Regions from separate parts of the Flammeovirga sp. AWQ4_249 genome, predicted to be linked through region 2. Evidence: riboswitches for the same ligand, from Rfam matches in the RefSeq annotation. Region 2 holds a riboswitch; each other region holds the start of a gene.
What was found. Region 2 has a riboswitch for S-adenosylmethionine ahead of ACXAHM_RS03685 (hypothetical protein). Riboswitches for the same ligand answer to the same signal wherever they lie in the genome.
Positions count from the first base shown of each region.

Region 1: linked by a shared signal. The riboswitch ahead of ACXAHM_RS18600 (hypothetical protein) and the one ahead of ACXAHM_RS03685 (hypothetical protein) in region 2 are both predicted to bind S-adenosylmethionine.
Region 3: linked by a shared signal. The riboswitch ahead of ACXAHM_RS01570 (hypothetical protein) and the one ahead of ACXAHM_RS03685 (hypothetical protein) in region 2 are both predicted to bind S-adenosylmethionine.

Region 1 covers NZ_JBSWYJ010000029.1:40,651-43,844, reverse strand. The annotation lists gene ACXAHM_RS18605 (hypothetical protein) at 1-1,399, opposite strand, end outside; SAM-I-IV-variant riboswitch at 1,618-1,712, shown strand; gene ACXAHM_RS18600 (hypothetical protein) at 1,772-2,023, shown strand; gene ACXAHM_RS18595 (hypothetical protein) at 2,036-2,200, shown strand; gene ACXAHM_RS18590 (cation:dicarboxylate symporter family transporter) at 2,263-3,194, opposite strand, start outside.
Region 2 covers NZ_JBSWYJ010000003.1:20,269-23,462, reverse strand. The annotation lists gene ACXAHM_RS03695 (MATE family efflux transporter) at 1-380, opposite strand, end outside; gene ACXAHM_RS03690 (cytochrome-c peroxidase) at 423-1,544, opposite strand; SAM-I-IV-variant riboswitch at 1,677-1,779, shown strand; gene ACXAHM_RS03685 (hypothetical protein) at 1,830-2,039, shown strand; gene ACXAHM_RS03680 (GAF domain-containing protein) at 2,083-2,964, opposite strand.
Region 3 covers NZ_JBSWYJ010000001.1:395,866-399,059, forward strand. The annotation lists gene ACXAHM_RS01560 (patatin-like phospholipase family protein) at 1-13, opposite strand, end outside; gene metK (methionine adenosyltransferase) at 87-1,370, opposite strand; gene ACXAHM_RS01570 (hypothetical protein) at 1,386-2,042, opposite strand; SAM riboswitch class I at 2,137-2,246, opposite strand; gene ACXAHM_RS01575 (TonB-dependent receptor) at 2,421-3,194, shown strand, end outside.

The DNA.
Region 1 (3,194 bases), on a different contig from region 2:
TACCTTTTCCTGCTTGTACTACAGGACCTACAGCCAAAACATTGAAGATTAGATCATTTACTTTATGAGTGGGATCAAAATCTCTTAAACCTTCTTTCTGCGGAGCAATATTATTCACAACAAATGCACCATAACCTAAAGTAGCAACAGATTGTTCAGATTGAATAAAAGCTGGAGGTGTATCACCATAACCACAATTCACTTCAATTTTATCAGCTAATTGTTGTTCATTATCTTGACGATCTCTCCAAAATGCTGTTAAATGCATTCTATTTTCTCCATCCGTGATCACAACTAATTTATCTTCATCTTTTCCAAAACCCATCAATGTTGGTGTTGACCCCGTACCCGTACCATATTTAATTGTTGGAGATAAATCTCCTGTTTGGTATTTTTCTGACCATGCACCATCTTTTGCCTCCATCGAGAATAGTTTTCCATTCCAAACGATTTTGTTCATCGTTGTACCACTTGCAACGTAAACAGCATTATTTTCATCTATGGCAAATGAATTCGAAATAAATTCTGGAGTTTCTCTTCTATCAGGAGGATATGAAGTATAAAAAGATTCAATTGGTAAAGCTAGATTATCTTTTATTTCTTTAAGATCTCTATCAATTGCCATCAAACCAAAGATGGTACCCACGATAATAGTTCCATCATAAGAAATTTGAGCACCAGTTATACCTCCAGGAATTTGATTCAAGTCTATAAACTTCTTCATTTCTTCTGGAACTGCCATTCTTTCTTTTACATTGATTTTATTTACCAATGTTACTTTATCTTTATCAAAAGCTAATTTATAAATATATCCTGAGGCTGTTAAATACAAATAACCATCTTTGTCAACAAAAGCATAAATACTATTTCCAGTCAACATACGAACTGTAGGGTTTAATTCTTTTGAAGGAGCCCATAGTTGATCATAATCTTTTGCTAAAGCTTCTGAAGAACTATATTTTTTACTTAATAAAGCATCTAAATTTTCATTTGAAATAGGTGCAACTTTAGGCAATTGATATTCAGCTATTTTTAGCCATTGGCCATTTCTACCATCTATGTAAGAGATTTTATCAGTAGATAATGCCCACCAAAAGTCTTTGCTTGTTGATTTTAGAGTAATAATGTTTACAGGACCTGCAGTTACTCTTTGTACATGAGTACTGTCTAAAGGATCAATATTGAATTCACCTCCAATAATTGGTGCTTCAAAATTATCCGTTTGCCCCATATCAAAATGTGTTGTGGCCATTTTATCTGCTGATAACCATGGATTATGTGTTGGCTGAGAATATTTCTTCTTTTTATTAATTCCTTCTTCTGTGTCTGTGGTTGCAAAAGAAGTTATTAAGAATAAGCTAAATATTCCTAATGTTATTTTGTAAAATAAATTGTTCATAAAAAATTGATGTGAATTAGGTTCAAAAGATAAAACGGTATTCCTGAGCAAAAGTCTATCAAAAAACGGTTATCAATGTATGTAGAATGTTTATTTTTATGAATTTATAACCGTGTATTTTAAATTGTAATATTTTTTTAAAAGCAATAAAAATTGAATTAAATAATTAATTTTATCAATGTAATTTTGCTTTTTATTAAAGAATTAAGCTAACTTTGTAGTATCATCAAGAATCCTTGAATGGATACCAACCGAGTTAAATCCACGGTGGTGAAAAAGATGTGGTCTTAGGAAGACAAAAACCTACCCCACTGAATTCCCCATTTTTCTTGATGTCCTTAATTGATTATTCACTTTATAATCTTTTACAGAATGACATTGACAAAAAATTACGAAGAGAAAGTAACACAACTATCTCATTTACAGAATGAAGAGCTAATCGCTGCATTCAACGAAGAAGTCGGCAATACCTTTTGGAGTAATCCTAGAGGATTGTATTTAAGTGCTTTAAATGAAGAAATTCGAAAGCGGAAATTTAAAGAAGATCGTTTAATTATAAAAAATGGAAGACTTTCTATAAAAAGGAAAGTAAAGCTAATTGAAGATAAAATTGTATCACTTTAAAATCCCAAAGACATGAGTTTAGCACAAGAAATATATATTCAATTCTTAGATCATTTCTCTACATTAAATGATCAAGAATTATTAAAAATAGTAAGAGATTCGAAGACATTAATCTCACATCATAATCAAAGTTTACTAACGGCTTTACAAGATGTAATTGATGCTAGAGGTTTATAAAAAAATACCCCTTGATGATTTTATCAGTTCATCAAGGGGTAAATTCATTTTGTATATTCTTTTTATGATGCTTTGTCAAAAACTTCCATATCCATTAAACCTTCTTTCTTGGAAATAAAGGTCGCAGCAGATGAAACACCAAAAATATTTGTAGCTGTTCTTCCCATATCAATTAATGAATCAACAGATAATACAAATGTCAAAACTATACCCATAACCTCGGGAGTGATACCCATAATTGTCATCGCTGTAATTGCTGCAAATGAAGCCGTACCTGGAAGGCCTGCAATACCAAAAGAGGAAATAATCACTGAAATAAACATGGTAAGAATTACACTTGGGGATGTAATTTCTAAAGGTTGAATTCCCATTGCATTAGTAACTCCTACAGACAAAACGATCATAAATACAGGCCACATTGCACCACATGCATTCATGCCCATTGTAGTTCCTAATGAAGCTCCAATATTTGCAGTTTCAGAATCTACTCCATTTCTTTCAACTAATGAGTTGATCGTAACAGGCAAAGAAGCACCTGAAGATTGAGTAGAAAAACCTGTGATTATTGCTGGTAATAAATTTTGGAAATGCTTAATCGGATTATTGCCTACTGATAACTGAACTAACATATGCATACCAAAAATTAAGGCCATAGTTAAATAAGATACACCAATGAAGATAGCTAAATCTCCAAATAATGTAGGTCCATTTTTAGCAACGGCAATTGTCATTAAAGAAAATACGCCATAAGGTGTCAACTTAATGATTGTCATTGTTATGCTATTGATAATAATCTTAGTACTATCTAATAAACTAATGATTCGCCCCATTTCTTCTGGTTTTCTTTTTTCCATTCGACGAATAGCCAAACCAATTAAGAGGGCAACAAGTAATGTACCTATAATATTATTCTCAGAGAACGCTTGAAAAATAGAGGTCGGTATTTTTTGGGTGAAACCATAAATAACTTTTCCCAAAGAAGCATCACCAATAC
Region 2 (3,194 bases):
TCATCAGCTCCTAATATTAAAGCAATTTTTTCTGTGAATAATAGTCCGAAAATTGTAATAACGAGACTAAAAATACCTATGATTAATAAAATGGAAGTAAAAGTTGCTCTGGCTTTTTTTATATTTCCTTCACCAATAAACTTTCCACAAAAAACTTCCCCTCCTGTAGAAAATAAGATAGGAACACCAAATAATAAAGAATAAATAGGAGCACATAACGATACAGCTGCCAAAGCATCAGTTCCAACAAATTTACCAACAAACATTCCATCAATTATACCCGCAGATGTTATTGCTAACATGCCAAGTACAGTAGGTATTGAAAATGAAAAAAATATTGAAAAGATATTTCCTGTTAAGGCTTTATTGTTTTGACTCATTATTAATTTGTTGGAGCTTAGAGTCCTAAATTAAAGTATTATTTATTGATCTCCCAACTCTTCAAAAGGGTCTGAGTGTACTGGATTGTTCACAAATTCCTCATCGGTTAGCATATGAAGAAAGGCAAGAATAGCATTTTTTTCTTTTTGAGTTAAATGTAATTTTACTGGATCACCAGGGAAAATAGGTTCATTACTAGCTTCCGTAATCAAAGGATCTAATGTTCGACTTTCTTGAATATGTTCGTCATAATGTTCCAAAACTTCTTCTAGCGTATTAAACCTGCCATCATGCATATATGGAGCGGTAAGAGCGATATTTCTAAGTGTTGGAGCTTTAAATTTGCCTTTGTCAAATTCATTTTGAGTAACTCCTTTGATACCTTCTTTTAGATTAGCATCTGTATCTAGTCCATTATTATGAAATCCTCTAAAAGCTATAGGATCACCAGAGGTTAGCACACCTAAATGACAATCACCACAATTTCCACCTCTGATTTCACCAGCAATAGGATGGGTTAAGAATAAATCCATTCCCAATTTTTCTTCTTCTGTAGGAGTATAGGTACCTAAAATTAATCGATCATATTTAGAATTAGCGGAGATTAATGTTCTTTCAAACTGGGCGATGGCCTTACTTATATTTTCTGGAGTTATTTCAGGTGTTCCAAATGCGAGTTCAAATAAAGCAGGATATTTAGGATCATTACTTAGTCTTTCTGCTACCTCTTCAAGAGTCATGTCCATTTCCAATACATTTTGAATAGGGTCTAATGCTTGACTTTCTAAGCTTGCTGCTCTACCATCCCAAAAGAATTTTCCTGTCCACATGAGATTAACAGTTGACATACTACTAAATTCACCCACTCTTCCATGAATACCTTCCGCTTTAGCTTTCCCGTCAGTAAAAGCTAATTTTTGCTGATGACATGATCCACATGAGGTTGAAAAATCTCTAGAAAGTTGTTTGTCATAAAATAGCATACGCCCCAATTCAACTCCTTTTTCAGTCAAAGGATTGTCATCAGGTAATACAAATTGCTTCCCAAAGTGTTCTGGAATTTCTAGATTATAAGGTGAATTCTGTATCGGTTGGTTTTCTTCACAACAACTTCCGAACAAAATTGAGAGTATAGAAAAAAAGTAGATATATTTTGATTGCATGTCATCTAGGTTTGACATTAATTTACAACTAAATTGTGATATTTCAATATACCACAACAAATTCATTTCATGTTAATAAATAAAAAAAATCTTGATTTTATTTTAATGTTCTAGTAGACTTGCAGTAGTTAATTTAAACATCAAGAAAGCTATCTTATGATAGATACCAACCGAGCAGTAAAGCCACGGTGGTACAATAGATGTGGTCTGATTCATGACAAAAAAATAGAATCCCCTTCCAAAATTTTGATGTTTATAATGTTCAGTACTTAAAACATTATAAAAATGCTTACAAAATCTCCTTTTGAATTATCATTAGAAGAATGCTACGATGTATTAAAAAATCGTTTTGCAACTAACTCATTAGAAGTAAAGTATAGAAACCTGACAATGCTACAAGCTGAAAAATTATTAGGTATTCGAAATCCTCAAGATCATTCCCTTCCAAAATTATATGGCCATCATTTGCTAGCTAAAATTGAAGAAAAGTTGTAATGATAAAGAGCTACTGAATTTATTTCAATGGCTCTTTCCTTTTTTAAAAGAAACTGTTGATTACAGGATTTTTAAAGCAGAAATCTAATATTTTCTTGCGGTCTATGTTCTTTTTATCTTGAATGTTTTGGTTCGAAGAAACTGTAATATCTTTTGCAAAAACATCATAGGTATTCGTAGAGGAATTATAATGCACTTTGATTGCTAAAATCATGACTTTCTTTTTCTTTTTGATACGAATACTTCCTTTTTGAGACGTTTTTGTTTTCTGAGAAAGTATAAGTAGATCTTCTAATACATTGTAATCTTGATCGAAGACATAATCCATAATATGTTCTTTCGAAACACCAATTTTACTATCCCAAATGTAATTTCTCTTTTTGATATTCCACAGATGGTCAATTGTAATCAACATATCATACATATGCTTATTCACAGGAGTCTCAAAAATAGAATTGTTTTGTATATTATTTATATCTGTATTTTTCGATAATTTTCTAATTACTTTCCCAAAAGTATCTACCACAGGTTTCATTCTAAGGGAAAATTGTTGACCGAATCCTTTTTTACGATCATTCAATCCTAAAACAGCAATAAGATGATCATCTTTGTGAATTGGGATTAATATATTGGAATACCATGGGAGATTTTTTTCAGCTCTATCTTTATCAAAAGAAAAAATTGGTTTTTTGATATAGGGAATGTCTTTAAGGTATTGATATGCTTTTGAAACATTGACTTCTAAAGGATTTTTTAATAATGCCTTATCAAAAGGATTAAAACCATTTGAAGGTTTTTTCTCCACTAAGTACTTATAGTTCAGAACTCCATCTTGTTGATCAACAATTCCAATAAAACCATATTTACACTGCGAGAAAGAAACAATCTTATCTAGGCTTTTTTGCAATATTTCAATTAACCCCATTTCATTAATAATGAGATGGTTCTCAATTGAGGTTACTAAATTTTGAATATGATTGTTTAATGGAGTATGCACAGTAATTCACAAGATTTGGTTGATACTGTCTAAACATAAAAAAGAATATTTGAGTTGATTTTAATCCTTTTTGCTAAAGGATCTTATGTAATAGTTTTAGGTATTAATGGGAAAGTTTAGTTATAAAAATATGAATTAGTGTTCCTAAATCACTTTTA
Region 3 (3,194 bases), on a different contig from region 2:
TGATGAATTTCATAGAAATAAAAAAAGTCCTTGTTAGTCAATCTACCAACAAGGACTCAGAAAAAATAATTTTTCCTATAAAAAGATTACAGATTAAATGCAGATTTGATTTTTTCTACATAATCAAGTTTTTCCCAAGTGAAGAACTCAACATCTTTTTGTTCTGTAATTACTGTAGTAACTTTTTTACCATCTTGCTCTACTACTTCAGTTCTGTTGATTTCGACTGGAGCTGTGTAAGGAGCTTGTCCCATATGACCATAAGCTGCAGTAGGAAGGAAGATAGGATTTGTCAGCCCTAAACGCTCAACAATAGCACTTGGACGCATATCAAAAATACCTTCAACTACTTTCGAGATCTCTGCATCTGTCTTGTCAACATTGGCAGTACCATAAGTTGTTACATTTAATGAAACTGGAGTGGAAACACCAATTGCGTAAGCAACTTGAACTAATACTTCATCTGCAACACCAGCAGCTACTAAGTTTTTAGCAATATGTCTAGAAGCATAAGCCGCAGATCTATCTACTTTAGAAGGATCTTTACCTGAGAAAGCACCACCACCGTGAGCGCCTTTTCCACCGTAAGTATCTACGATAATTTTACGACCAGTAAGACCAGCATCACCATGAGGACCACCAATTACAAATTTACCAGTTGGATTGATGTGGAAGATTGTATCAGCATCGATTAATTCAGCTGGAATAACAGCACTGATTACGTGCTCTTTTACATCTCTAGCAATTTGAGCTAAAGCCTCATCATCTGATAAACCTGGGAATTCGTCATGTTGTGTTGAAACTACGATAGTATGTACTCTTTTTGGAGTATTGTCTTCGTCGTATTCAATTGTAACTTGAGCTTTAGCATCTGGACGTAAGTAACCAATTAAATCATTGTGATTCTTACGGATGTCAGCTAATTTTTTTACAAGTGCATGAGAAAAAGCTAAAGCCATTGGCATGAACTCTTCTGTCTCTTTTGTCGCGTAACCAAACATCATACCTTGGTCACCTGCACCTTGTTCTTTATCTACACCTTCGCCAATGTTTACACCTTGAGCAATATCAGGAGATTGGCTGTGAAGTGCCACCTGAACACCACATGAGTGAGCAGCAAATGAATAATCTTCTTTATCATAACCGATTTTCTCAATCGTATCTCTTACGATATCTGGAATCTCAACATATGCTTTTGTTGTTACCTCACCAGCGATAACAGCTAAACCAGTAGTTACCATTGTCTCACAAGCAACGCGAGATTTAGGATCTTGTTTTAGCATAGCATCAAGTATAGAATCAGAAATTTGATCTGCTATTTTATCAGGATGTCCCTCTGAAACGGACTCGGATGTAAATAAATATGTCATTATCTTTAATTTATTCTATTTTTTAAATTTAATATTCCATTGCGTGATATATTCATAATCATCGCCTTTAGGAATAGTACCTTCATAAGATACTTGTGATGAGCCAATTTGCTCTATATCAAAAGACTTTATCGTCTTGATTTCTCTATTCAATTGCCAATCAAAATAGTATTTAGCAGAATCTATTGAAAGTGAAAAAGCATCTTTTGCTTCTTCAGATAGTGGAATATTAGCATTAAGAATGGATAACCAATTAATATTTTGTGTCCATTCAGCTTTCTTTCGTTTCATTTTTAAATATTGCACTTCTTCATTGCCGTCAATTTTATTTAAAGCAGAGTTTAATGCGTTTACATCAACGAAAGCGAATTTCATCCCTAATTTCCAATTAAGGGTATCCACAATCTCTTTACAATCATATACTCCAGGTATACCATTGAGATCATTACTAATTAACGATAAAGGTTCTTTGAATTTACTCGCTTGAAAAATTGCAGCTCCCTCTGTAGTGCGGTATGCAGTAATAATCTCCATCATAGCTTTACTTTCAGAAAAATCAAAAGTAAAGGAATAATCTCCTTTTCCATCTGCCATAACTTGCAAGGTCTCCTGCAGTTCAAAACAACTGGTAAAGAAAAATGAAGAGATAAAGATTAGTATTCTGATTTTCAAGTTAAATTATAAATACAGTTATCATTAATTTAGTTTAACTCATCAGAAAAATCAGCCGTGAAGCTATTGCCAGTATGTCTATTTTTAGGAGATAAACTCATCTATTCCCGAACACCTTCGAGCTGGGAGTTAGCACCTTGCTTTGTGGAGCGCAGGTTGCTAAGACATCATAGGGCCCAGTCCCTCTATCTTTCTTGATAAGTAATTGGATGCAAATATAGGAATTTGAGAATAAAGACAACATATTATTACCATTCTTTTTCAAATCTTTATTGTTGTAACAACTATTTTCCACTTTTTTTAGAAAAATCAGATTTCTACAGATTTTAAACAGAATTGAAAGATATGTTTGCAATGAACTTAAAATTCTTTCCATTCATGTTTAAGAAAACCTATACTTTAATCACGCTTCTATCGTTTTTCTGTATCAGCTCACTTTTTGCAAACGACCCTCTTAAGCCAGGTGTAATTTCAGGAAAAGTTACTGACGGAGAATCTAATGTTGCTGTAGAATATGCTACAGTTTCAATCTTTGAGCAAGCTACCCATTCATTAATTGGCGGTACTGTTACTTCAACAGATGGTATTTTTACTGTGAAAAATATCGAAGAAGGAACATATACTGTCGAAGTTACTTTCATCGGCTTTCAAAAGACGATCATTGATAACATTACATTAGCAAAACCCAATATGAAAAAAAATCTTGGGGTTATTAAATTAAGTACTGACGCTGAAGTTCTTGATGCCGTAGAGGTAGTAGGAACGCAAAATAGTGTTACCTACGATATTGATAAAAAAGTAGTTAATGTAGGAACTCAATTTGCTGCTATGTCTGGTACAGCAGTAGATATTCTTGAAAATATTCCTTCTATCACTGTAGATGGAGACGGAAATGTAAGTTTAAGAGGTAGTTCTGGATTTACAGTACTAATTGATGGTAGACCATCAGTATTGGATGCCTCAGAAGCATTACAACAAATACCCGCATCAACTATCGAAAATATTGAATTAATTACCAACCCGTCGGCAAAATATGACCCTGACGGAACTGCCGGCATTATCAACATTATCACCAAGAAAAATAAATTAGAAGGCGTAAGTGGTGTTTTCAATGCCAACGCTGGTATGTATGGTAGACTTGGTGGCGATTTC